2 regions of the Rossellomorea sp. NPDC077527 genome follow, and region 1 is predicted to be linked to the other one. Evidence: a T-box and tRNA genes for the amino acid it is inferred to sense, from the RefSeq annotation. Region 1 holds a T-box; the other holds one or more tRNA genes.

Evidence for each region. A T-box is a leader RNA that pairs with one kind of tRNA and senses whether it is charged. The one in region 1 lies ahead of proS (proline--tRNA ligase), so its partner is inferred to be a tRNA-Pro.
Region 2: it encodes a tRNA-Pro, which carries the amino acid that the T-box ahead of proS (proline--tRNA ligase) is inferred to sense. The anticodon was not compared.

Annotation. Positions count from the first base shown of each region.
Region 1 is NZ_JBITVL010000001.1:297,075-316,303, reverse strand. It holds gene ACIGG7_RS01465 (heavy metal translocating P-type ATPase) at 1-1,350, shown strand, start outside; gene ACIGG7_RS01460 (PTS transporter subunit IIBC) at 1,796-3,430, shown strand; gene ACIGG7_RS01455 (endonuclease/exonuclease/phosphatase family protein) at 3,434-4,222, shown strand; gene ACIGG7_RS01450 (pyruvate oxidase) at 4,453-6,174, shown strand; gene ACIGG7_RS01445 (FMN-binding glutamate synthase family protein) at 6,234-7,805, shown strand; gene ACIGG7_RS01440 (carbohydrate binding domain-containing protein) at 8,098-11,058, opposite strand; gene ACIGG7_RS01435 (LacI family DNA-binding transcriptional regulator) at 11,203-12,222, opposite strand; gene ACIGG7_RS01430 (hypothetical protein) at 12,634-14,319, shown strand; gene ACIGG7_RS01425 (GNAT family N-acetyltransferase) at 14,357-14,914, opposite strand; gene ACIGG7_RS01420 (hypothetical protein) at 14,940-15,089, opposite strand; gene ACIGG7_RS01415 (hypothetical protein) at 15,196-15,369, opposite strand; gene ACIGG7_RS01410 (hypothetical protein) at 15,465-16,061, opposite strand; gene proS (proline--tRNA ligase) at 16,058-17,488, opposite strand; T-box leader at 17,746-17,951, opposite strand; gene ACIGG7_RS01400 (hypothetical protein) at 17,998-19,023, opposite strand; gene ACIGG7_RS01395 (MFS transporter) at 19,052-19,229, opposite strand, start outside.
Region 2 is NZ_JBITVL010000005.1:52-4,983, forward strand. It holds tRNA gene ACIGG7_RS16990 (tRNA-Ile) at 1-42, opposite strand, end outside; tRNA gene ACIGG7_RS16995 (tRNA-Gly) at 51-124, opposite strand; tRNA gene ACIGG7_RS17000 (tRNA-Cys) at 137-207, opposite strand; tRNA gene ACIGG7_RS17005 (tRNA-Gln) at 210-284, opposite strand; tRNA gene ACIGG7_RS17010 (tRNA-His) at 293-365, opposite strand; tRNA gene ACIGG7_RS17015 (tRNA-Trp) at 383-456, opposite strand; tRNA gene ACIGG7_RS17020 (tRNA-Tyr) at 572-655, opposite strand; tRNA gene ACIGG7_RS17025 (tRNA-Phe) at 692-767, opposite strand; tRNA gene ACIGG7_RS17030 (tRNA-Asp) at 813-889, opposite strand; tRNA gene ACIGG7_RS17035 (tRNA-Met) at 995-1,068, opposite strand; tRNA gene ACIGG7_RS17040 (tRNA-Ser) at 1,236-1,328, opposite strand; tRNA gene ACIGG7_RS17045 (tRNA-Ile) at 1,335-1,408, opposite strand; tRNA gene ACIGG7_RS17050 (tRNA-Met) at 1,437-1,510, opposite strand; tRNA gene ACIGG7_RS17055 (tRNA-Ala) at 1,533-1,608, opposite strand; tRNA gene ACIGG7_RS17060 (tRNA-Pro) at 1,620-1,696, opposite strand; tRNA gene ACIGG7_RS17065 (tRNA-Arg) at 1,702-1,778, opposite strand; tRNA gene ACIGG7_RS17070 (tRNA-Leu) at 1,843-1,931, opposite strand; tRNA gene ACIGG7_RS17075 (tRNA-Gly) at 1,939-2,013, opposite strand; tRNA gene ACIGG7_RS17080 (tRNA-Leu) at 2,021-2,105, opposite strand; tRNA gene ACIGG7_RS17085 (tRNA-Lys) at 2,172-2,247, opposite strand; tRNA gene ACIGG7_RS17090 (tRNA-Thr) at 2,259-2,334, opposite strand; tRNA gene ACIGG7_RS17095 (tRNA-Val) at 2,362-2,437, opposite strand; tRNA gene ACIGG7_RS17100 (tRNA-Glu) at 2,478-2,552, opposite strand; gene ACIGG7_RS17105 (metallophosphoesterase family protein) at 2,909-4,932, shown strand, end outside.

The DNA.
Region 1 (19,229 bases):
GGTGAAGCCGTTCCGGTTTCAAAAGGACAACGGGATGAAGTCTTCGCGGGAACGGTCAACATCAACGGTGCCATCACAGTAGAAATGACCAAACCGAGCAGCGAAACCCTTTTTCAAAAAATCATCGACCTTGTCCAATCGGCTCAAAGCGAAAAATCCCCTTCCCAGCAGTTCATTGAACGCTTTGAAGGAACGTATGTCAAAATCGTGCTCGCCGTTGTATTCCTAATGATGTTCCTCCCTCACTTCCTTCTCGGATGGAGCTGGACGGAAACATTCTATCGGGCCATGGTCCTCCTTGTTGTCGCTTCACCATGTGCCCTGGTCGCAGCCATCATGCCGGCGAGTCTTTCGGCCATCTCAAACGGTGCCCGTCACGGAATCCTTTTCAAGGGTGGCGCCCACCTCGAAAACTTAAGTAACATCAAAGCGATTGCCTTTGATAAGACAGGAACATTAACGAGAGGGAAACCCGTAGTGACAGATATTCTGATCGCCAACGATATGAATGAACGAGATGTGTTGAGCATTGTGGCATCGATTGAAAACCAATCGAATCACCCACTTGCACAGGCCATCGTCGGTCACGCCACCCGTGAGCTGAACGTGGAACTGACTCAGCCTGATTCTCTTGAAGATGTATCCGGATGGGGAGTCAAAGCTCTTATGGACGGATCGGAATGGAAAATAGGGAAAGCCGATTTTGTGGATAAACTGTTAGCAGAACAGTTTATGAACGGTGCATACGGACGAATTGCCGCAGAAGGAAAAACGACCGTATTTGTTGCAAAAGAGAATGAAATCATTGCTCTCATCGCGTTAAAAGACGTGGTCCGCAATGAAACCATCGAAGCCTTGAAGCTCCTGGAAAAAGAAGGCGTCGAGACGATTATGCTGACCGGTGACAATGAAAAGACAGCCCGTGCCATTGCAGAAGAAGCCAAGGTCTCAAGCTTCATTGCGGAGTGCCTCCCTGAAACGAAAGTAGACGAACTGAAGAAACTGAAACACCAATTTGGTACGGTCGGAATGGTCGGAGACGGCATCAACGACGCCCCTGCCCTAGCAACGGCCAACGTTGGGATTGCCATGGGCGAAGGAACGGATGTCGCCTTGGAAACAGCCGATGTGGTGTTAATGAAAAACGACCTGACCCGGATTGCCGAAGCCATCAAGCTTTCTAAAAAAATGAAGCGCATCGTCCAGCAGAACGTCGTGTTTTCCATCACGGTCATCATGCTGTTGATCGCCTCTAACTTCCTTCAGATCCTCGACCTCCCATTTGGAGTCATCGGACATGAGGGTAGTACGATTCTGGTTATTCTAAACGGCCTGAGATTGTTGAAATAATATGTAGGGCATCCAATCTTGAAGATTGGGTGCTTTTTTTATCCCAAAATAAGAAGCGGATACCTATCCACACCTCAATTCCCTACCGTTTTATCCACATGTGAATAACTTGTCTGCACAGATTCCTATCTACCTACTGCTAAACAACTAGACTCCTTTTCCACTCCCCCAAGTCTCTACCCTCCCCTACCAAGGTCCGTCCCTCTTCGTACTAATATTTTACTAAAATAATAATTTCTTGTTGCTTTCTTGAAAGGGATATCATAAAATGTGTTTAGTTAGTGCAAACGGTTGCATTTTTATTGCATCCTCTTCATGTACATATCCACATTAAATGAAGACACAGCGACACACATTTCATTTTAAACTGAAATGTAAACGCACACATGTCATGCATGTAAGAAATATAGTCCAATAGATTGATATTAAAGGAGGAAACAGGTTTATGAAGAATGTATTGTCATTTGATTTTTGGCAGAAGTTCGGGAAAGCATTGCTTGTGGTCGTGGCGGTCATGCCAGCTGCAGGAATCATGATTTCCCTCGGTAAGTTGATTGCCATGATGGGTGGAGACATCACATTAGTGCAAACGATTGCAAGAGTAATGGAAGACATTGGTTGGGGAGTCATCACCAATCTTCACATTTTATTCGCCGTCGCCATCGGTGGCTCATGGGCGAAAGAACGTGCAGGCGGTGCCTTCGCCGCCCTGATCGCATTCATCTTGATCAACCGGATCACGGGTGCTATTTTTGGAGTAAGCGGAGATATGCTCGGGGATCCTGAAGCAACGGTCTCTTCCCTTTTCGGACAAACACTCGTCGTTTCAGAGTATTTTACATCGGTCCTGGGAGCACCTGCCCTTAACATGGGTGTATTCGTCGGGATCATCTCCGGTTTCCTCGGAGCCAATCTTTTTAACAAATATTATAACTACAGTAAATTACCTGATGCCCTTTCCTTCTTTAATGGAAAACGCTTCGTACCATTCGTCGTAATTGTTGGCTCGATCATCATCGCCGTCATCATGTCGATTGTTTGGCCATTTGTCCAAGGATTACTGAATGACTTCGGTCAATGGATCGCTACATCCCGCAACACGGCACCGATCGTCGCACCATTTGTATTCGGTGCATTAGAGCGACTGTTATTGCCATTCGGTTTGCATCATATGTTAACGGTTCCGATCAACTACACAGAACTTGGCGGAACATACACGATTCTGACAGGTTCCAGCGCAGGATCGACGGTAGCCGGTCAAGACCCATTATGGCTTGCCTGGATCGCCGATTTAAACAACTTCCTGGCTGCAGGAGACACAGCAAGTTATAAACAGCTGTTGAATGATGTTACACCTGCCCGTTTCAAAGTCGGTCAGATGATTTTATCCACAGCTGCCCTGATTGGGATCGCGTACGCTATGTACAGAAATGTGGATAAAGATAAGAAGAAAAAATACAAATCCATGTTCTTCTCAGCAGGTCTAGCCGTATTCTTGACAGGTGTAACCGAGCCGATCGAATTCATGTTCATGTTTGCTGCCCCACTTCTATATGTGGTGTATGCCATCATGACAGGACTTGCCTTCGCGATTGTGGATATCATACACATCCGCGTTCACTCATTCGGATCCATAGAGCTTCTGACTCGTGTTCCGATGATCATCAAAGCAGGTCTGTGGGTCGACCTAGTCAACTTCGTCATTGCCTGTATCGTATTCTTTGGCCTGAACTTCGCGGTTGCCAACTTCCTGATCAAGAAGTTCAACTTCCCGACACCAGGTCGTAACGGGAACTACATCGAAGATGAAGCGTCAACCGGCGGCGGTACGGTAAGTGCCGATTCCATCGCTCCGAAAGTCGTTGCCATGCTTGGCGGAAAAGAAAACATCGTAGACGTAGATGCCTGCATGACACGACTTCGCGTGACGGTAAAAGACACCTCACTCGTCGGAACAGAACAAGAATGGAAGAGTAATGGAGCACTTGGACTCATCCTTAAGGACAAAGGCGTTCAGGCGATCTATGGTCCAAAGGCAGACGTCATCAAGTCGGATATTCAAGATTTATTGGGAGCTTAATTTATGAAATTACTCACGTTGAATTGTCACTCATGGCAGGAAGACAACCAACACGAAAAAATCTCAATCTTAGCCGATGACATCGCGGAGAAATCCTATGATGTCATCGCCCTTCAGGAAGTCAGTCAGCTGATCGAAAGTGAAACCGTCCAGGGGCTGATCAAAAATGACAATTTTGCCCTAGTCCTCCTTGGAGAACTAGAGAAACAGGGTGTGACAGATTACTCCCTCGTCTGGGACTTCGCTCATATCGGATACGACATTTATGAAGAAGGCGTCGCCATATTAACAAAGCACCCGATTGTGGAAGACCACCGCTTCTTTATCTCAAAAAGTCATGACCAATCCTACTGGAAAACCCGTAAAATCGTAGGAGCCACGATTTCATATGAAGGAAAGCCCCTCACCTTCTACTCCTGCCACCTCGGCTGGTGGACGGACAATGAAGAGCCATTTCAGTTTCAAGTCGATAACTTGATGGAGCAGGTCACGGCTGAATCCCCGTTCTTCTTAATGGGCGATTTTAACAACAACGCCCTGATCCGTGGGGAAGGATACGATTATCTTATTTCCAAAGGACTGCATGACACATTCGATACCGCAGCAGAAAGAGACAGTGGCATCACCGTTCAAGGAAAAATCGCAGGCTGGGATGAGAACAAACTCGACCTTCGTATCGATCTTATTCTCTCCAGTGAAAAAATGCCGGTGAAATCATCCCAGGTTATCTTTAATACTGTAAATAAACCTGTCGTTTCGGACCATTTCGGTGTGGAAGTGGTGTTGGGATAAGCAACTGATCTTAGATCGGTTGCTTTTTTTGTGTTCAGAAAGGTTATCAACCTTTATCAGGATTTATCAACCTTATTTTCATTTTATCGACCGTTCATTTATCAATCGGAACCCTCGGGATATCGATCGTTCTACATCCATCTACAAAAGTTGCACCACTCCTTCGCTCAACGTTTAACAAATCTCCAACGGTGGTAAAAAATCACTATTCAATCAAAGGAGGTTCCACTATGGCACATAAACTCTCAGGACAGGCAGCAGCAGACATCATGGAGCAATGGAACATCAAGCATGTATTCGGTCTTCCCGGTGATTCCATCAATCATTTTGTCGACGTGCTCCGAAGTGAAAAAGAAAACATTGAGTTCATCCAGGTCAGACATGAAGAAGTCGGAGCACTCGCCGCCTCATCTTATGCAAAGCTCACCAGAAACATCGGGGTATGCTTATCCATCGGCGGACCTGGAGCCATCCACTTATTGAATGGTTTGTATGATGCAAAGGCAGACGGTGCGCCCGTATTGGTTTTGGCAGGACAGGTGGCAACGGAAGAGCTCGGCATGGATTCATTCCAGGAAGTTCATCTCGATCGCGTTTTTGCAGACGTCTCCGTTTACTGTGAGCGGGTGACATCACCTGAGTCACTTCCCGATTTGATGAATCAGGCGATCCGGACCGCTTACGCGAAAAAAGGTGTGTCCGTGCTGATCATCCCGGACGACATCCCCGGACAGAAAATCAAGGACAGCGTGAAGGCTACATCAAGCATCCCGGCTGTAACCATCCCCGCTCCCCTGGACAAAGACATGAAGACCGGAATGGAATACGTACATAAAGCGAAGCGTCCGGTCATCCTTGCAGGAACGGGATCAAGGCATGCGGCCCGTGAACTAGAGGCTTTTGCCGAAAAAATAGGGGCTCCTGTCATCTTTACACTCCCTGCAAAAGGCATTTTCCCGGACAGGCATCCCCATAATCTCGGCCAGCTCGGCCAGATTGGAACGAAGCCCGCCTACGAAGCCATGGAGGAATCCGACCTCCTCATTATGATCGGTACGTCTTTCCCTTATCGTGATTACCTTCCTGACGATACCCCGGCCGTCCAGATAGATGCGGACGCAACTCAAATCGGAAAGAGATATCCGGTTTCCGTCGGGATCGTCGGTGATTCCAACCTGGTCCTGAAGCAATGGAACGAGCAGTTACCTGTCAAAGAAGACCGCTCTTTCTTGGAAGAATGCCAGAACAATATGAAAAACTGGTGGAAGCATATTGAAAAAGATGAAGTCGAAGTGACGACACCCATGAAGCCACCACAAGTCATCGCTGCCCTTCAGAAGATTGCCGCCGATGATGCAACCCTATCCGTGGACGTGGGCAACGTGACGGTCTGGACCGCCCGTCATTTCAAAATGACCAATCAGAAAATGATCATCTCGAGCTGGATGGCAACAATGGGCTGTGGACTTCCAGGAGCCATCGCAAGTGGCATCTCAGAGCCCGAACGCCAGGCGATTGCCGTTTGCGGAGACGGAGGTTTTACGATGGTGATGCATGATTTCGTCACCGCTGTGAAATACAAGCTCCCGATCATCGTCGTCATCATGAACAACCGGAAGATCGGCATGATCAAGTATGAACAGGAATCCATCGGCCACCTGGAATATGAAACAGACCTCCAGGACATTGATTTCGCCCAATTTGCCAAAGCGTGCGGCGGTGAAGGTTACCGAGTCGTTAAGCATGAAGACCTGCAGCCTGCCTTTGAAATGGCTGTAAAGTCCAATAAACCGGTCATCATCGACTGTGTCATCGAAGACCAGCCTCCCCTTCCAGGCAAAATCAATTTCGAACAGGCGTCAGGCTACTCCAAGCACGTCATGAAGAAATTTTTCAAGAAGCATGAAGTCGAAATGCCACCACTGCGAAAAGCGTTGAAACGACTATTTTAAAAAGGGATTGAGCCTGTAAAAGGCTCTTTCTCCCTATAGGAGGTATGAAAGTGAACAGCATTTCTGTCATTCAATGGATTCTCCTTACCGTCATCGTTCTTGCACTCGCGATTCCAATCGGACTGATTCTTTATTTATGGTTCACAGACGAAAAACAAAAAGAGCATGCGGTGTTGCGGAATTTCCCTGTTCTTGGAAAAATGAGATACATCCTCGAGAAAATCGGACCCGAACTCAGACAGTATCTCTTCCATCACGACAACGAAGGAAAACCCTTCTCAAGACTGGAGTATACCCATACCGTCATGGCCGGGAAATATAAATCAAGGATGCTCGGATTCGGCTCTGAGCGGGACTTCGAAAAGGAAGGCTACTACATACGGAACACCCTTTTCCCTGTCCAGCGGGACGAACTCCGCATCGATCACTCTCAAAAAGTCAAAACCAAAATCTACAAAATCGATAAAGATAACCTGCTCAGCCGCAGGGAACACAGGGAAGAAACCGAAGTGGATCCGTTTCTCCTGAAAGACGAAGACGCACCGGTCATCGGCGAGCATACGTGCAGACATCCGTTTAAAGTGAAAGGACTCGTCGGTCAATCCGCCATGAGCTACGGCTCCCTCGGTGAAGCGGCCATCACGGCCTTATCCACCGGCTTAAAGCTCGCTTCCGGATCGTGGATGAACACCGGGGAAGGCGGATTATCAAAGCATCACCTCAAAGGCGGCGTCGATATCATCTGCCAAATCGGCCCGGGTTTATTTGGAGTCAGAACGAAGGACGGGGAATTTTCCTGGGAGGAATTCAAAAAGAAAAGTGAGCTGAAAGAAGTGAAGGCCTTTGAATTAAAACTGGCTCAAGGTGCCAAGACCCGTGGTGGCCACGTTGACGGAAAAAAAGTAACAGAGGAGATCGCCAACATCCGTAACGTGGAGCCTTGGAAATCCATCGACAGCCCAAACCGATTCAAGGAATTCAACAGCAACGAACAGATGATGGACTTCATCGAACAACTGAGGGAAGTAGGGGGCAAACCCGTCGGAATCAAATTGGTAGTAGGAAACACAAATGATATTGAAGACCTTGCCTCCTATATGGCCACCTCCGGAAAACATCCCGACTTCATCACCGTGGACGGAGGAGAAGGCGGAACAGGCGCATCCTATCAGGAACTCGCTGCATCGGCTGGGATCCCAATCAAATCGGCACTTCCTTTCCTCCACGATACCCTGGTGAAATACGGGGTACGGAACAAGGTGAAAATCTTCGCATCTGGAAAACTATTAACACCCGATAAAATCGCCTTCGCCCTTGCCCTGGGAGCCGACTTTGTCAACATTGCCCGCGGGCTGATGTTCTCTGTTGGCTGCATCCAGGCTCAGGTGTGTCACACGAACAACTGCCCCGTCGGCGTTGCCACCACGGATAAGAAACTGCAAAAGGCACTTATCGTCGAAGAAAAATCATTTCGTGTGTGTAACTACATCATCTCCCTGCGCGAAGGCCTGTACAACCTGGCCGCTGCCGCTGGAATCGATACTCCGACGAAGTTTGGCCGTGAACATATCGTATTTCGGGATGAGGACGGACGACTTCATCCAATCAAGCCGGAAAAAGCACTGACATAAGGGTATGAAGCAGCCGATTGTGGATCGGCTGCTTCTCTTTTCGGGGGATGGGCGGCTGTCGGATTGGATATCGACCGTTATGGAGATTTATCGACCTTATTTTCAGGATATCAACCGTTTTTTCAGTTTATCGACCCTTCATTTGATTTTATCGACCGAAATCACCCGGATATCGACCGTTCTACCTTTTTCGACAAATTCCTCCGCCCTCCTGACCTTTGACCGAGCGCTCAATCAGCCTACGCCCAAACAAAAAGCACAGCGCCCCAAGACGCTGCACTCCCCTAACTATCTACTTCAACACCACATTATCAATCTCCACATCATGAGCTCCGATCGACGATCCGCTTTTACCCAGCAGGAACTTAAGACTCGTTGAATCACTAGCAGGCATCGTAAACGTATACTCATAATGCGCTTTATCTCCACCAAGCTGAACGACTTCTGATAAGTAGCGATGATAACCGGCATTTTCCACTGTCACTTCCATCGTCCGGTCAACCGTCGAACTCGCATCAAAGGAAAGCGTGTATTCCACTCCCGGCTCAAGCTTCAATCCACCCTGATAAAGCTGAACACTCCAGGTTTCATTTCCTTCATTTCCAATCGAGATCTTCGCCTGCCCATCTTCACTGGAAATACCAGCTGAAGCATCATAATGAAGGTAATTGTCCCAGAATTCCAAATCGGTATCGAAAGAGCCATTTTGAATCATATTCGCACCCGGCGCTCCCGCTATTTTCTTTAACTTGAAGTTATCCAGCTTTACCTCATCAGTGCTTCCTCCGAGATGGATGATCAGCTGGGATTCAAGATCTGTTACATCCGGCATCGTAAACTTCATGGCGTGATTATCCCAATCTGTAGTCAGAGAAATTGTTTCCGATGCATAGACCTCTTCCCCGTCTTTGCTTCTCAGCTCGATCACAAGGTCACGATCACTCTCAGCCACCCCGTCAAACGTCAATTCATACTCGTTCAACGCCTTAAGCTGTACCCCTTTTTGTACCATTCCAACCTCGTCTGTTTCACTTGATGGCTTGACCGCGAATACCCGCTCCTCAGGATCTACTCCAATGGATTCGGCACTCTCGGAACCTATCAGATTCCAAAACAGCAGACGGTCAGGGAATCCCTGATCGAACGTTCCATTATAGAGAAGGTTCCCGTTTGAAAGGGCTGGCTTGGAAGCATCCGGATCTACTTGTACAGGAGGGATCTCTTCCACCCGGACATTCCCGAGCCACACTGGGAGCTTGGACAATCCGAGATTAAACTCCACGCGTGCTGCAAGATCATTTGCCTCGGTCATCTGGAATACCATTTCATAGGATTCCAGCTCGTCCGTTAATGAAAAGGCTTCGCTGTTTGAATAAGCGCTGTACCCCCTGTCCGCTCCACCGCCTACTTTTACATTGATCGGTCGTGAACCGTTCGACTTCGCATCAAAAGACACACGGTAGTATCGGCCTTTACCGAGGGAAACATCTTGGATGAGCTGCACGGAGTAAGGCTGGCTTCCCGGCTCTTCCACATCCACTTTGGCAAAATGACTTCCATCAACCTGGTCAAGGGACACATTCGCCTTCCCTCCGAAATCAGGTACGGTCAAGAAGTACCAGTAATCCGTATTCTCCACTCCAGGAATACCGTCAACGTCTTCCCATTCTTGATTAAATCCATTGTTGTAAATCAAGTTACCATCTTCCAATGGCTGTTTCGCGTCATCCGGTAATGGTGCCTGTTCAAATACAGGCAGTTCCGGCGATTGATACGGTCTTCCTGTCAAATCATACACACGTACATAGTCCACATCCATCGATTGAGGGAACATCGTCTCCTCTGTCGGATCGCCATCGAAATTTCCGCCGATCGCCAGATTCAACAGCATATGGAACGGCTGGTCGAATGGAGCGGGATACGTGAAATTAGCGGCATTTCCTGTGCCTTTACTGTACCAGTTGTTCTGGGTCTGACGGAGTTTCCCGTCAACATACCAGCGGATTTCCCCCGGCTCCCATTCAACCGAGTACACATGCTCGTCGGCGATGGTCGATCCATTTTCAAAGGCATAGTGAGTGCCGGTATATTTATTATTCGGCCACGATTCACCGTAATGAAGCGTTCCGATGGCTTCACCCGGATTGCTTCCCTGTGCTTCTAAAATATCAATCTCACCGGAAGCAGCCCATCCGCCGTACCGGTCATCTTCAGGCAACATCCAGAACGCCGGCCAATATCCCTTTCCAACAGGCAGAGATGCCTTCATTTCAAATTTCCCGTAAGTCTTTGAAAAAAGCCCCTTCGTCTTAAGACGGGATGACGTATAGGCATACCCTTTATAATCTTCCTTCTTGGCTGTGATCAACAGCTTCCCGTCTTCCGTCCTTGCATTTTCCGGGCGATCCGTATAATATTGCCGTTCATTGTTCCCCCATCCCGGAATGAAGGTTCCGTTGGCATTGGTATAACCGTTGCCGATATCAAACGTCCACTTATTACGGTCGATCTCTTCCTCATTGAATTCATCATTCCAGACGAGGGACCATGGTGTAACAAAAGAAGCAGCGTCACTTGTTTCTTTCCCATTGAATTCGATTTCACTGTTCAATGTTGCTTTTTCAATGGATCCTTCTCCGTCGATGGTCGATCCTTTACCTGTTTGCGACACCAGAAGTTCTTTTACCACTCCGTCAGACGAAAGAGCGACAGATGAAAGCGTGTTCAATTCTAACCGCTCTGCAATACCGTCAATTTCTACTTGCGCTTCCCCCTTTTTCCCTGTCGTCGAAACCGTATCGAACTCACCTTTCAAATCGGCTTTTTTCGTTTTGACATGTGATGCCGATACAGTTACGTTCTGAAACCCGTCAGATGTAATCTCGTTTTCTTCTAATATAACATTTCCTTCCAACTCAGTCTCTTCAACGACCGATTCTCCCGAAACTGTGATTTTTGCCAAGTGACCGGGTCCTTGAACCGAGAGGCTATGCAACTCGGAATCTGTCAATTGCAGGGTATCCGGTGCTTCCCCTTTGATCAGGGTTTCCCCTAGCACCGTCACGTTTTCAAGTGTAATATTCTCTCCGGCATCCGGTGTGATCACCAGGTCCCCCTCAATCGTTTTATCCCTCAGGATTGAATCCTTTAGATGATAGGGCTTGTCTTTTTGTACGGCTTTTCCTATGGTTCCTGGTGGCAGAGTCATGATGAGACATGCAGCGGTAAAAGAAGTGACTGCTTTTTTTAACATGTGAACGCCTCCTGTATTTGTTTATGTCTCACGTGGGACATTTGTATATAACTATAAAACCCTCACGATGGATTGACAACATTTTTTTACAATAACAATCTCATTTTCTACAAAAAAAGAGCCCGTTCCCAAGGGGAATCAGGCTTACTTTTTACGGCAGGACTCCCTGCTTACGAGAGTCGCTTGAAACGGCTTCATCTTTTCATCCGGTACTCCTTCGACCCTGTGTATCAACTGTTCTACCAAAGAAACCGCCATCTCCACTCTTGGCACATTCATGGTCGAAAGGGAAGGAGACGTGTATTCCGTCAGCAGGATATTGTCAAAGCCGATGAGGGAAACGTCCTGTGGAACATTCCGTCCTGCCTCCTTCAATGCTTTGAGGGCACCAAAGGCAATATGATCATTGGAACAGACGATGGCAGACGGCAGCATCCCCTTGTCCATCCAATGGTGGACCGCTTCCCGTCCCGATTCTTCCATAAATCTTCCCTTAAATATGTACTCAGGCTTTATTGGGATCCCCGCTGCCTTCAATGCTTTCCGAAATCCACTGAGTCGCTCCCTTGCAGCATGATTGTCTTCATCCCCTGTGATGATGGCGATATCTTCATGTCCAAGCTGGATGAAGTGATTCGCCGCCTCCATCGCCCCCTTTTCATTTTCCAGTATCGGCATCGGAATGGAAGGTGTACGCTCGGTGAGATTGTTCTGATCGAAGACCCCGACCAAAAAGCCGGCCGACAGGATATTGTCCACAATGGGCTGTACGTTGCTCCAGCTGATAATGATGCCTGCATCGATACTTTTCTCCCGGTACAGCTTCATCACCGGAGACGGATCATCCAATTCGGTAATCGTCACGAGCACCTTGTAGCCCCGGAGAGAGCAGGCATTGATCACTGCCCCAATCACGGCGCTGTAAAAAAGATCATCCGAATAGATCCGGTCTTTCCGTGGATCCTGAATGATGAACAATCCGATCGTATGGGTCTTCTTCTTCACCAGCCGTCGCGCTGACACATTCGGCTGATACTGATGTTCTTCCATGATCTTCATGATCCGCTCACGGGTCTCTGGCCGCACCTGATCGGAATCGTTCAACACCCGCTGCACCGTCTTCCGCGACACCCCCGCAAGCCTCGCAATATCAAAAATATCCATAACTTCCTCCTGAATGGTTGCTTCTTCCTATTATAGCGGATGAAGATTGGGTTGGGTATATGGTAGTGGTAATCGGGTTGCCATCGTTCAGCGCTTCTGATCATATTTGCAGCCGACCTCCCTAATGAACGAAGCCTCCAGAAAGCGATATCTGCCAAATTTTCATTTTATCTGCCTTTCTGGTGATTTATCTGCCAGAATCTCTTTTTATCTGCCGTTCTAGAGGGATATCTGCCAAATTCCGATTTTATCTGCCATTCTACATTTCTCGACATCAATGACTCCTCTTCATCCTTTGACCGAGCGCTCAGTCAAAACCAATCACTCTCCCCAAAAAACAAGTGAAACCTCCCCACCCCCTCATCCGTATATACACTATAAACAGAATCACAACCTTGAAAGGGGAACATTATGGGAAACATTTTATTATTTTCACTGATTGTCGGATTGGTCATGGCGCTGCTGCTCGTACCAATGACCATCATGAAAAAACAACATAAAAAAGAGGGGTATCCATCCTTCCCGGCCCTGTTCGGAGCGACCCTCATCATTACTTCTCTTGTAGTATTTGTCTTCTACTACCTGACGAATCTCGATCAGAACTTTACGAGCATGTGGATCCTCCTGATCATTGCGTCAGGATTCGGGGCCGCATTTTCAACAGGAAAAGAACGAATGGTGAAAGGTCTTCTGTTTCTGGCAACCCTCTGCGTTGGTGCATATTTCATGACAGCCTTCGTCTTCAATGCCGATAAGAAATTCGAATCGGCCAAAATGGAGATCAAAACAGAGATCAAAGCTTTTGATGAAAAGGAAACGCCGGCAAGCGTCCCTCCACAATTCGCCCGGAATAAAATGAAGAAAGCGTTCGGTCAAGTACCGAATACGAGTTATTATGAGCTCGGCAATCTGCAGATCCAGAAGGTCGATGGGGAGTATGTGTACATCGCGCCTGTTGAATTCTCCGGTTTCTTCAAATGGCTTAAGGGGGATGAAACTCCTGGATACTTCAAGCTGAGTGCGACGGATTCAAACGCGAACCCTAAGTTCATCAAAGAAGAAATGGTGTATACACCTTCTGCTTTCTTCAATAAGAAAATCGAGCGTCATATCCGTTTGAATTATCCGAAGGAGATTTTCAACGGGGATGTTCAGCTTGAAATCGACGATGATGGAAAACCGTTTTATATCCAGACTTACGGGGATTTCATCTCGGCACGTAACGGATTCGAAGTGGAAGGAATCGTCATGGTTGACCCTCAGACAGGGAAAACGAAATCCTATGCCATTAAAGACGTGCCGGCATTCATCGACGGCGCAGTTTCCCCAGAAACGGTCAGCCTTCAAAACAGCTACTTCGGTAATTATGTTAAAGGTTTCTGGAACAGCCGCTTCGGAAAATCTGACGTGAAACTTCCTTCAGATGAAGGAACGGAAGCGAACGTGAGCCCGATCTTCGACGAAAATGGTGATATGTACTACTTCACCGATTTCACATCGCCAAAAGAAGGCGTCGATTCCATGCTCGGATACTCTCTGACCAATTCACGAACCGGAGAAGCGACATTCTACACAGGAAATCTGGAAGAATCGTATATGGATTCACAAGGTGCCCTGCAGATCATCCAGAAGAAATTTATCGAAAAGAAATGGGACGGCGAGATGCCGGTTCTTTATAACTTCTACGGTGAAGCAAGCTGGCTGACTCCGGTACTCGATGCGAATGGTTTCTTGCAGAACTACTTCATCGTGTCGGCCGCCAATCCTGAAATCTCTGCTTACGCAGGCACCCCGAACCAGGCATTGAAAGCCTATAAAACTGCCCTGCAAAGAGGCGGTGGAAGTGTCGACGGCAGTTCCAAAGCAGAGGAGAAAAAAGCCAACGGTACGGTCGTCCGGGTCTACAAAGAAAAATCCGGTGACTACACCGTCGTGTCCTTCCTCCTCGACAACGGAAAGAACTATATCGTTTCTTCCGAAAACAGTTTACTTGCCATCTACCTGAAGGAAAATGACAAAGTGAATGTCACGTATATGGATACAGGTGAAGCCTTCCTGCCTGTTAAAGACATGACGATTGAAGGTTTGCAACAATAAGGAAAAGGCCGGAATCATAGCGATTCCGGCCTTTTATTTATTCCCCTGCATTCACATAGTACACCAGATTATCCGTCCATTCCCCAAATTCATAAATGAACCCTTTCCTCGTACACTCATACTGCATCCCAACACCTTCCGCAAGGCGGATCGACGGTGTATTATCCAAATTGATATGGGCTTCAATCCGGTGAAAATTCAATTTCACAAACGCAAGCTGAAGGGCAGCTTTCACTGCTTCCTTACCGTACCCACGATTCCAGTGACGATTATGAAGGGTATATCCGACCCTTCCCCAATTGAAGTTGTACCTCATGAGCGTCGAGAAATCGATGGTCCCGATATTTGCCTCATCCTCCTTCCGGAAAATTCCGAGGATATACACTTGATCCCCATCGATCATTTCGTCATGCTTCTCAAGCATCTCCCGGAACCAGAACTCCGTGCACTCGCTCATATCCTGATATCCCACATCATATTTATGCTGTGACGGGAGCCTGTTCAGATGTTCCCTTAACCAGTTTTCATAATCGCTGTTTACGAAGGGCCTGATCACCAGTCGCGGTGTTTCTATGGTTAAGTCCTTATGCTTCATCTCCTGCACCATCCCTTATGTACGCCTATTTCTCATCCAATTTCGATTGTATCTTTTTTAAAAGCTCTATTTGCGCGCGATGACTTTCCAACATTTTCCCCGTTTGCTTTTCAATCGTGATGGTAATCGACCAAAGGGAAAGTACGATGACCACAACAATGACCAAAGTCTCCATGCCCCTCACCACCTTATATGTTTAATAGTACCAACCACCCAACTGGAATGATAGCTCTTTTTTTCAAAACAGAAGGCGCCCCTCTTTACGAGAAACGCCTTCATCGTCATTTATCTTTATACCATTCTTCTTCTAATTCTTTCTCGATCTGTTCATCGGATAAATACTCCTCATCCATCTGCTTCACATGCTCGGTGATCCGGTTAAGCTTGGAATGCACGATCCATAGGCTGATTACCACGAATACCATGAAAAAAATGATGATAAGTCCTACATCCATATAATCGACGCCTCCTTTACCTATATTTATTAAAGAAACATAGGAAAAAGAAGGCTTTAGCAAGAAAAAGTACGGAAAGGTTCGAAAGTCCTTTTTTATCCGGAACGCACAAAATACCAGTGTTCAGCCAGTGGTTCTATCTCGATGAAATCTCCTCCAAAGTCTCCTGAACGGGGTTTCTCCCCTGAAGATGAGTAGACAAATCCTGAAAAGCTATCCAGTAATCCACGAAAGGTAAAGAAGAGAATCAGCATTTCATCATTCCGCTTATCAATCACAATGTCTCCCCCTCCTTTAGACAACGCACCATATTCCTCCGGGAGATGAATGACGGAATCATTGTAGGAGACGTTGGAAGTGAGCGTACCTTCCATCACTTTCTTCACCACCGCATCCCGCTCCTTACGATGTTTTTCAAAATCCAAATTCAGTACCACTTTGTTAATTGGGAAAAAGATGATGAAGATCACGGTCATAGCTTGAATGAGCACCGGCTTCCATCCCTGCTTCTTGAATAGAGCAATGATGGAGAAGATGGCTGTGACAAGGAAAATACCTGCCACCGCCAACCAAAGAAACGGCATCAAAAACGGTGTCAGAATGTGAACGAGATCCCACTGAAAAAACGCCAGTGCCACCATCATGGCACTACTGACTATCGACAATACAAGAAAGATATTACCTTTTCTCAATATGCCTTTGCCCAATACACCAGATGTTTCGCATCCTTTTCACAGCACACGCACGTATCGGATACCTGCTCCTGCTCAAACGGCATACAGCGTGAAGTGGCACTCGTTTCTTCCTTGATCTTGTCTTCACAGGCCAGATCCCCGCACCACATCGCTTTGATGAAGCCGCCTTTCTCGCTTACAATCGTTTTGAACTCTTCAAAGTCCTTGGCTACCGTCGTCTTTTCTTCACGGTGAACTCTCGCCTTTTCCAGGAGATTTTGTTGGATGTCTTCCAGAAGTTCAGCAACTTTCCCTTCCAGTTCTTCCATACCGACCGTGATTTTGTCACCGGTATCGCGTCTCGCCAGCACCACCTGTCCGTTCTCGATATCACGTGGCCCGACTTCCAGGCGAAGTGGGATGCCTTTCATTTCATATTCATTGAACTTCCAGCCAGGCTTTTTGTCGCTCGCATCTATGCCGACACGGGCAACGGCTGCCAGCTTACTTTTCAGATCATAGGCAAAATCAAGGACGCCTTCCTTATGCTGGGCGATCGGTACGATCATAAGCTGTGTAGGTGCAATCCTTGGCGGCACCACAAGACCCCGGTCATCCCCGTGAACCATGATCATCGCCCCAATGATGCGGGTGGTGAGTCCCCAGGATGTTTGCTGAACATGCTGCAGCTTCCCATCGCGGTCTGTAAATTGAATGCCGAATGACTTTGCAAACCCGTCACCCAGATGATGGGATGTCCCTGACTGCAGGGCTTTTCCGTCATGCATCAGACTCTCGATCGTATACGTATATTTCGCACCGGCAAATTTCTCTTTCTCTGTTTTCTGGCCTTTGATGACTGGAATCGCCAGCATTTCTTCACAAAGCTCTGCGTACACTTCAAGCATCTTCACTGTTTCGTCGTGGGCGTCCTGATCCGTCTCGTGGCACGTATGCCCCTCCTGCCACAGGAACTCCAATGTCCGCAGGAATGGACGGGTCGTCTTCTCCCAACGGACAACATTGGCCCATTGATTGTAAAGCTTAGGCAAATCGCGATACGAATGGATGATGTTTTTGTAATGCTCACCGAATAACACCTCGGACGTAGGGCGCACACAAAGTCTTTCCGTTAACTCCTCATCCCCTCCATGGGTCACCCACGCGACTTCCGGAGCGAATCCTTCGATGTGATCCTTCTCCTTTTGCAACAGGCTTTCTGGAATGAACAAAGGCATATACACATTTTCATGCCCGGTTTCTTTGATTCTGGCATCAAGGGCATCCTTGATATTCTCCCAAATCGCATACCCGTAAGGTCTGATGATCATCGAACCACGGACGCTTGAGTAATCGATGAGTTCCGCTTTCTTGACGACATCGGTGTACCATTGGGCGAAGTCTTCCTCCATGCCCGTTACATCTTTAACAAATTCTTTAGCCATTTTGAGCACCTCATTTTTCGTTGGATTGTATTTAACGGCGATAAATTGATTTTATCGGCGAAAATTTGGATTTAACGGCGAAATCGCGATTTTATCGAGCGAAATCACGAATATAACGGCGAAAATGTTGATATATCAGCGAAACTTTCAATTTATCGGCGATTTTCCGGATATATCAGCGAAATTTTCATTTGATCAGCGAAATCTCAAATATATCAGCGAACCACCAGACGGAAACAAAAAAAGCCCTGCTTCTCATCAGGGACCATTTCTGGCGGTACCACCCTGATTCAAAGCAAAGCTTTACACTCATTCCATGATAACGGTTTCGGACCGCTGATATCTTCATTCGATACAGAACTTAGAGGCAGGTTCAAAGGTTCATCAATGAGAGCTTTTCACCACGTTAGCTCCCTCTCTGAAAAGACAAGATCCCTTTACTGATCCTCTTCAATGTTTCAGTTATTTTAGATGATTATATAGAGATTTGATGGGGGTGTCAATATACATTAAAGCAAATAAAACCTCTCCATCTCTCTTTCATAAAAATCATTCCCATTCCGCGCATCAAAATCCGCCGCGATCTCCTCTGCCACCTCACTCATCACATCCACCGCAAAACCCGGACGATGCCCGGCTTCCAAAAGCTTGCGATGAAGGACGATCGCACTCATATAAAAATAAAACATCCCATACGGGTCCTTCCCGCTATCGGCATACTCGATGTGACGATCAAGTACCTTTATTCCCTTAAGAGGCTCTGTTAATGCAAGGAAGCGGATATGTTCGGATGCTTCCACCAGGAAGTGGGGTTTATCGTAAATAAAGAAATATCCCTCGGTCTGATAACGTCGGGCTTCCTCCACCTTCCCATGCTTATAATAAGGAAGAAGCAGCTTGCTATACGTCAGATGGGGAATTTCACCGCAGGTCACTTCCTTGGATAATAAAAGCTTTTCTATGGGAGCCGCTTTTTCGATTTCTCCCGTAATATAATAATACTCAAGCTCCGTCTGATATTCACACGCTTCACAATCTGCAAGGGAATCACGTTCAGCAGCGGTCCATTTGAGATAGTGGGCATGGGCTTCTTCCATTTCGCCGGTTTTTAAAGCTCGTTTATGCAAATGCTGATAATAAGGGCGAAGACTATATCCATAACGGTCATATGCGTCTTTAAAGTCAGTGAAAAAGTCATCTAAGATCTCCATCTCGATACCAGGCATCTTCACCAGATGCTCTGCCACCCACTTATACATCCACAGAATGTCTTCCACCCACTCCTCAAGATTCTCTTCATTATCATAAAAGAAGTCGCTGCACCACTCGAAATGATCAAATAACTCCTCGTACTCCCCAAGGTAGTTGACAGTCCCCATGATCCCGAACCGGCAGCAGAACTCCTTATATAGATCCCCTTCTTTTTGGGCAATGAACAACAGATCCTCCAAGTCATCCCACTTCTCAAAGCTCGCTTCTACCCGGTTCATCAGTTCTTCCCATCTGTCCCAATACTGATCTACTGTCATCTTCATCCGCGAACCCCCTTGTATGAGTGTGTTTTTATTTATTATAACATTCAGAATGTTGTTTTAACTGTTTTTTCCAAGAATTATTTTGCAAGCACATATTCAATATCAGCGTAATCAATAGCATGAAAAGGGAACCTCCTGCCACGGCACCTCGAATTGAAAGAGCTTCTGCTCCGACTCCGATCAGAACCGTCAACAGAATGACGAGA
Region 2 (4,932 bases), on a different contig from region 1:
CGCTTATCAGGCGTGCGCTCTAACCAGCTGAGCTATAGGCCCATTAAGATTGGAGCGGGTGAAGGGAATCGAACCCTCATCATCAGCTTGGAAGGCTGAGGTTTTACCACTAAACTACACCCGCATGAAGATTTTAAGGCGGCAACCGGATTTGAACCGGTGATAAAGGTTTTGCAGACCTCTGCCTTACCACTTGGCTATGCCGCCGTTGGCTGGGCTAGCTGGATTCGAACCAACGCATGTCGCAGTCAAAGTGCGATGCCTTACCGCTTGGCTATAGCCCAATATAAAGGGCGACTGATGGGAATCGAACCCACGAATGCCTGAACCACAATCAGGTGCGTTAACCACTTCGCCACAATCGCCACGCTTGAAATTTCTTTGGCAGGGGTAGTAGGAATCGAACCCACACCAAAGGTTTTGGAGACCTTCGTTCTACCGTTAAACTATACCCCTATGATTAGATATAAGTTTAAAACTTGGTGCTACTTGTTTGGAGTATGTTGCTCCGCTTCACTGCGCATCGTTTATGGAAGATTATTTTACTCCACTGACGCTACGTAAAAAATCTTGGTGGAGGGGGGCAGATTCGAACTGCCGAACCCGAAGGAGCGGATTTACAGTCCGCCGCGTTTAGCCACTTCGCTACCCCTCCAAATAAAATAAATACTTAAAGGTTCTTAAGTATAAATGGTGGCTCAGGACGGAATCGAACCGCCGACACATGGATTTTCAGTCCATTGCTCTACCAACTGAGCTACTGAGCCATATTATATAGAAGATTTAATTATCAAAAGAACATTTTTCAAAAATGGCGGTCCGGACGGGACTCGAACCCGCGACCTCCTGCGTGACAGGCAGGCATTCTAACCAACTGAACTACCGGACCAAAGCTTTTTGCGCTAGCAAAATAGGTTTCATTATCTTGCGCTAGCAAAAATAACTATCCATACGTGACTCATCAAGGAATAACCTGTCTTAGCCAAAAATGGTATTGCGGGGACAGGATTTGAACCTGCGACCTTCGGGTTATGAGCCCGACGAGCTACCGAACTGCTCCACCCCGCGACGATAAAAAATTATTAAGTTTCCATATCCCACGTTGAATTCAATAAATCCACCCCGACTTCAGTAAGCTTATTCAAGCTGCTGCTCAGTCGGTGCGCTGATGTAAACGCTCCGAAGATTATTCGGTCGTGCTCCACCCCGCGACGATATAAACATGAAAGAAAATATGGAGGAGGAAGGGGGATTCGAACCCCCGCGGGCTGTTACACCCCTGTCGGTTTTCAAGACCGATCCCTTCAGCCGGACTTGGGTATTCCTCCGTATAATGGACCCTGTAGGACTCGAACCTACGACCGGACGGTTATGAGCCGTCTGCTCTAACCAACTGAGCTAAGGGTCCTTATAATCATTCGTTATGTATCATGTAATAGCGGCGGAGGGGATCGAACCCCCGACCTCACGGGTATGAACCGTACGCTCTAGCCAGCTGAGCTACACCGCCACGAATAAATAAGTTATAAAATTGGTGGAGCCTAGCGGGATCGAACCGCTGACCTCCTGCGTGCAAAGCAGGCGCTCTCCCAGCTGAGCTAAGGCCCCAAAAAAAGAAGTGGTCGGGAAGACAGGATTCGAACCTGCGACCCCTTGGTCCCAAACCAAGTGCTCTACCAAGCTGAGCTACTTCCCGATATATGGCGCGCCCGAGAGGAGTCGAACCCCTAACCTTTTGATCCGTAGTCAAACGCTCTATCCAATTGAGCTACGGGCGCTAAATGAGTTATAGTTTTTTACTAAGTAACGCAAGGAAAGATAATTTGCTAGCGCAAAAATCTTTGGTGCCGAGGACCGGAATCGAACCGGTACGGTAGTCACCTACCGCAGGATTTTAAGTCCTGTGCGTCTGCCAGTTCCGCCACCCCGGCAAGTCTTTGGAGCGGAAGACGGGATTCGAACCCGCGACCCCCACCTTGGCAAGGTGGTGTTCTACCACTGAACTACTTCCGCGAATAAATGGTGCGGGTGAAGGGACTTGAACCCCCACGCCTCGCGGCGCCAGATCCTAAGTCTGGTGCGTCTGCCAATTCCGCCACACCCGCATATAATGTTGATTTTCGTATGATCGAAAATCACACGGTGAGATATTTTGCTATCGCAAAAATCTTTGGTGAGCCATGAAGGACTCGAACCTTCGACCCTCTGATTAAAAGTCAGATGCTCTACCAACTGAGCTAATGGCTCGAAAAACCAAATGGTGCCGGCAAGAGGACTTGAACCCCCAACCTACTGATTACAAGTCAGTTGCTCTACCAGTTGAGCTACACCGGCACGGTGAGTACTTTATATAATGAAAAATGGTGGAGGATGACGGGATCGAACCGCCGACCCTCTGCTTGTAAGGCAGATGCTCTCCCAGCTGAGCTAATCCTCCACAATATAATGGTAAGTTATTTTGCTTTCACAAAAAACTTTGGTGACCCATACGGGATTCGAACCCGTGTTACCGCCGTGAAAGGGCGGTGTCTTAACCGCTTGACCAATGGGCCGTATTTTATTATAAGCATCCCGCTTAAGGACAAGTATTACTATATCATCCGATTTCGCAGAAGTCAACTTCTGTTTTATAAAAAAAGAATGATTTTTTTCTGCTTATCAAATCCATTTTTGTAAGCCGAAGAAGAATATACCACATCTTCAAAGTACTAATCAATAGGAAAATAATAAATATCTAATTTAAATTAGGTCAAATTCATTGAGCTAATGCAAACAAAGGGTGGATAAACAATCAACCTAACGATACATAACCAGCTAATAAGACTTCTTTAAGTATGCAAGCTTGTTTACACAATATTTATAGGCGGTGAATACGATAATAGTAGATTATGAATGAGGTGATGGAACCATGGAGCTTCCAACGATTTTGTGCGGTCCGATTGTTCGGCGGGTGGACCCTGCACAAGTCTTTTTCTGGATTGCATTAAGCAAACCATATGATATGAAAGCACAGTTGTTTATGATAGAACATAATGGAAATTCTCGAGTTACAGACTATACAAACTTAGCCTGTAAGACAGAGACGAGAACGATTCAAGCTGGAAGGAACCTATTTATAAGTATGATCAATGTTTCTCCACATAGCGGACTCTTTCCTACAGATCAATTACTTGGGTACAATATATTTTTCGAAAGTGGTAATGAATCACTGAACCTCGATAGCTTCGACTTACTTTCTCCTGCTCATCCACACTCGATTGTCTACGAAAATCTTGCTTACCCCACCTTTATGATCAATAAAGAGAGTCCCTCGAATATTCTATACGGCTCATGTCGAAAGCTTCATGGATTGGGACTCGATACAATGTCAGAGGCAGATAAAATCATTTCTTCATCCGCTACAAAAACCGATAGACCTCCCTCTCTATTTTTAATGGGGGATCAAATCTATGCCGATGATGTAGCAGACCCCGTATTCAAGATCATCACAAAGCTTGGTCATGAGCTGATGGGACAAGAGGAAGACCTAGGCTCAGTTGAACCTCGATTGAAAGAAGATATTTTCAGAAGTAGACTTCAACAAATCAATGGCCGGCAATATATTTCGGAACACTTCTGCAGGTTCACTTCCAGAAATGCGGCCAATCATCTGTTAAGGTTTGGTGATTATGCAGCCATGTACCTGTTATCCTGGAGTCCCTCATTATGGGAGCACGCCCATGAAGAAGGCCTGTTCAAAACCTTTCAAGAAGCATTGGATCAGGATGAAATCTATTTTGCATTCAAGAATGAAGATTCCAATGAGCATAAAAAAGAAAGAAAACAACTTCAGGACCGGTACCAAAAGCAGATGAAAGACCTGGCTAATGTAATGGAAGCAATATACTCTGTTAGAAGATTATTAGCGAACACACCGACCTATATGATATTTGATGATCACGATATTACTGATGATTGGAACCTGACACAGGAGTGGAAGGCAGGGGTTTGGAATGCACCATTAGGGAGACATGTCATCAGTAATGGTTTGTCATCCTATTGGCTTTTCCAAGGATGGGGTAATGAACCTGATACCTATACCCATTTCGGCCAAATCATGCAAACCTATTTTGACTCTCTTCACCTTGGGGCACTCCCTCACAAGAATTGGGTCCATTCCCTATGGAACTATGATTCTTGGCAATTCACCGCCCCCACTGCACCACAAGCCGTTTTTCTTGATACTAGAACACAGCGGGATTATGCCAATAAACCAAAACCGGTAAAGGTTGGGGTGCGCATAGATGAGGGGCAACTTGGACCAAATCTACTTAATTCAGAAGGGTGGAACACGATAGGGGCCAAGCTGAAAGAATCCGGGTGGAATTCAGGTGACCCCCTGATCCTTGTATCTCCCTCCCCCCTTTATGGAATTGGTTTAATAGAGAACTTTCTGCAGACCTACATGCTTCCTTTAAGTACACTTGGGTTTCCTGTGCAAAGCAACTTTGATCTAGAAGCTTGGAAGTACAACGGAATGGGCTTCAACGCATTCCTTCAACATGTATCTCTTTGGAATCCAAGCGACTGCATGATTTTATCCGGTGATGTTCATTCAGCTTCATCGGTTCAATCTGATATTTCCTTTCCAGATGGACGCAGCTTGAAAATCCATCAGTTTACAAGCAGTCCGATAAAGAATATGAGTTACTCGGGATTTTCCGGAGCCCTTATAAAATTCATGGTGAGCCTGAATGCCAGAGATAGGATCAATCGCACACTCTACCGCTACTGTAATCAAGAGTTTGACCTTGTGCAAGCAGAACATGAAAACAGCGTATCCCCCGATTATATATGGAAGGAAAGCATTCGTTATCAGCCTATAAAGGGTTCTGCCCTCATTGAAACAGAGAATAATATTGGCTTATTGACTTATTCAGATGGACGTCCAGC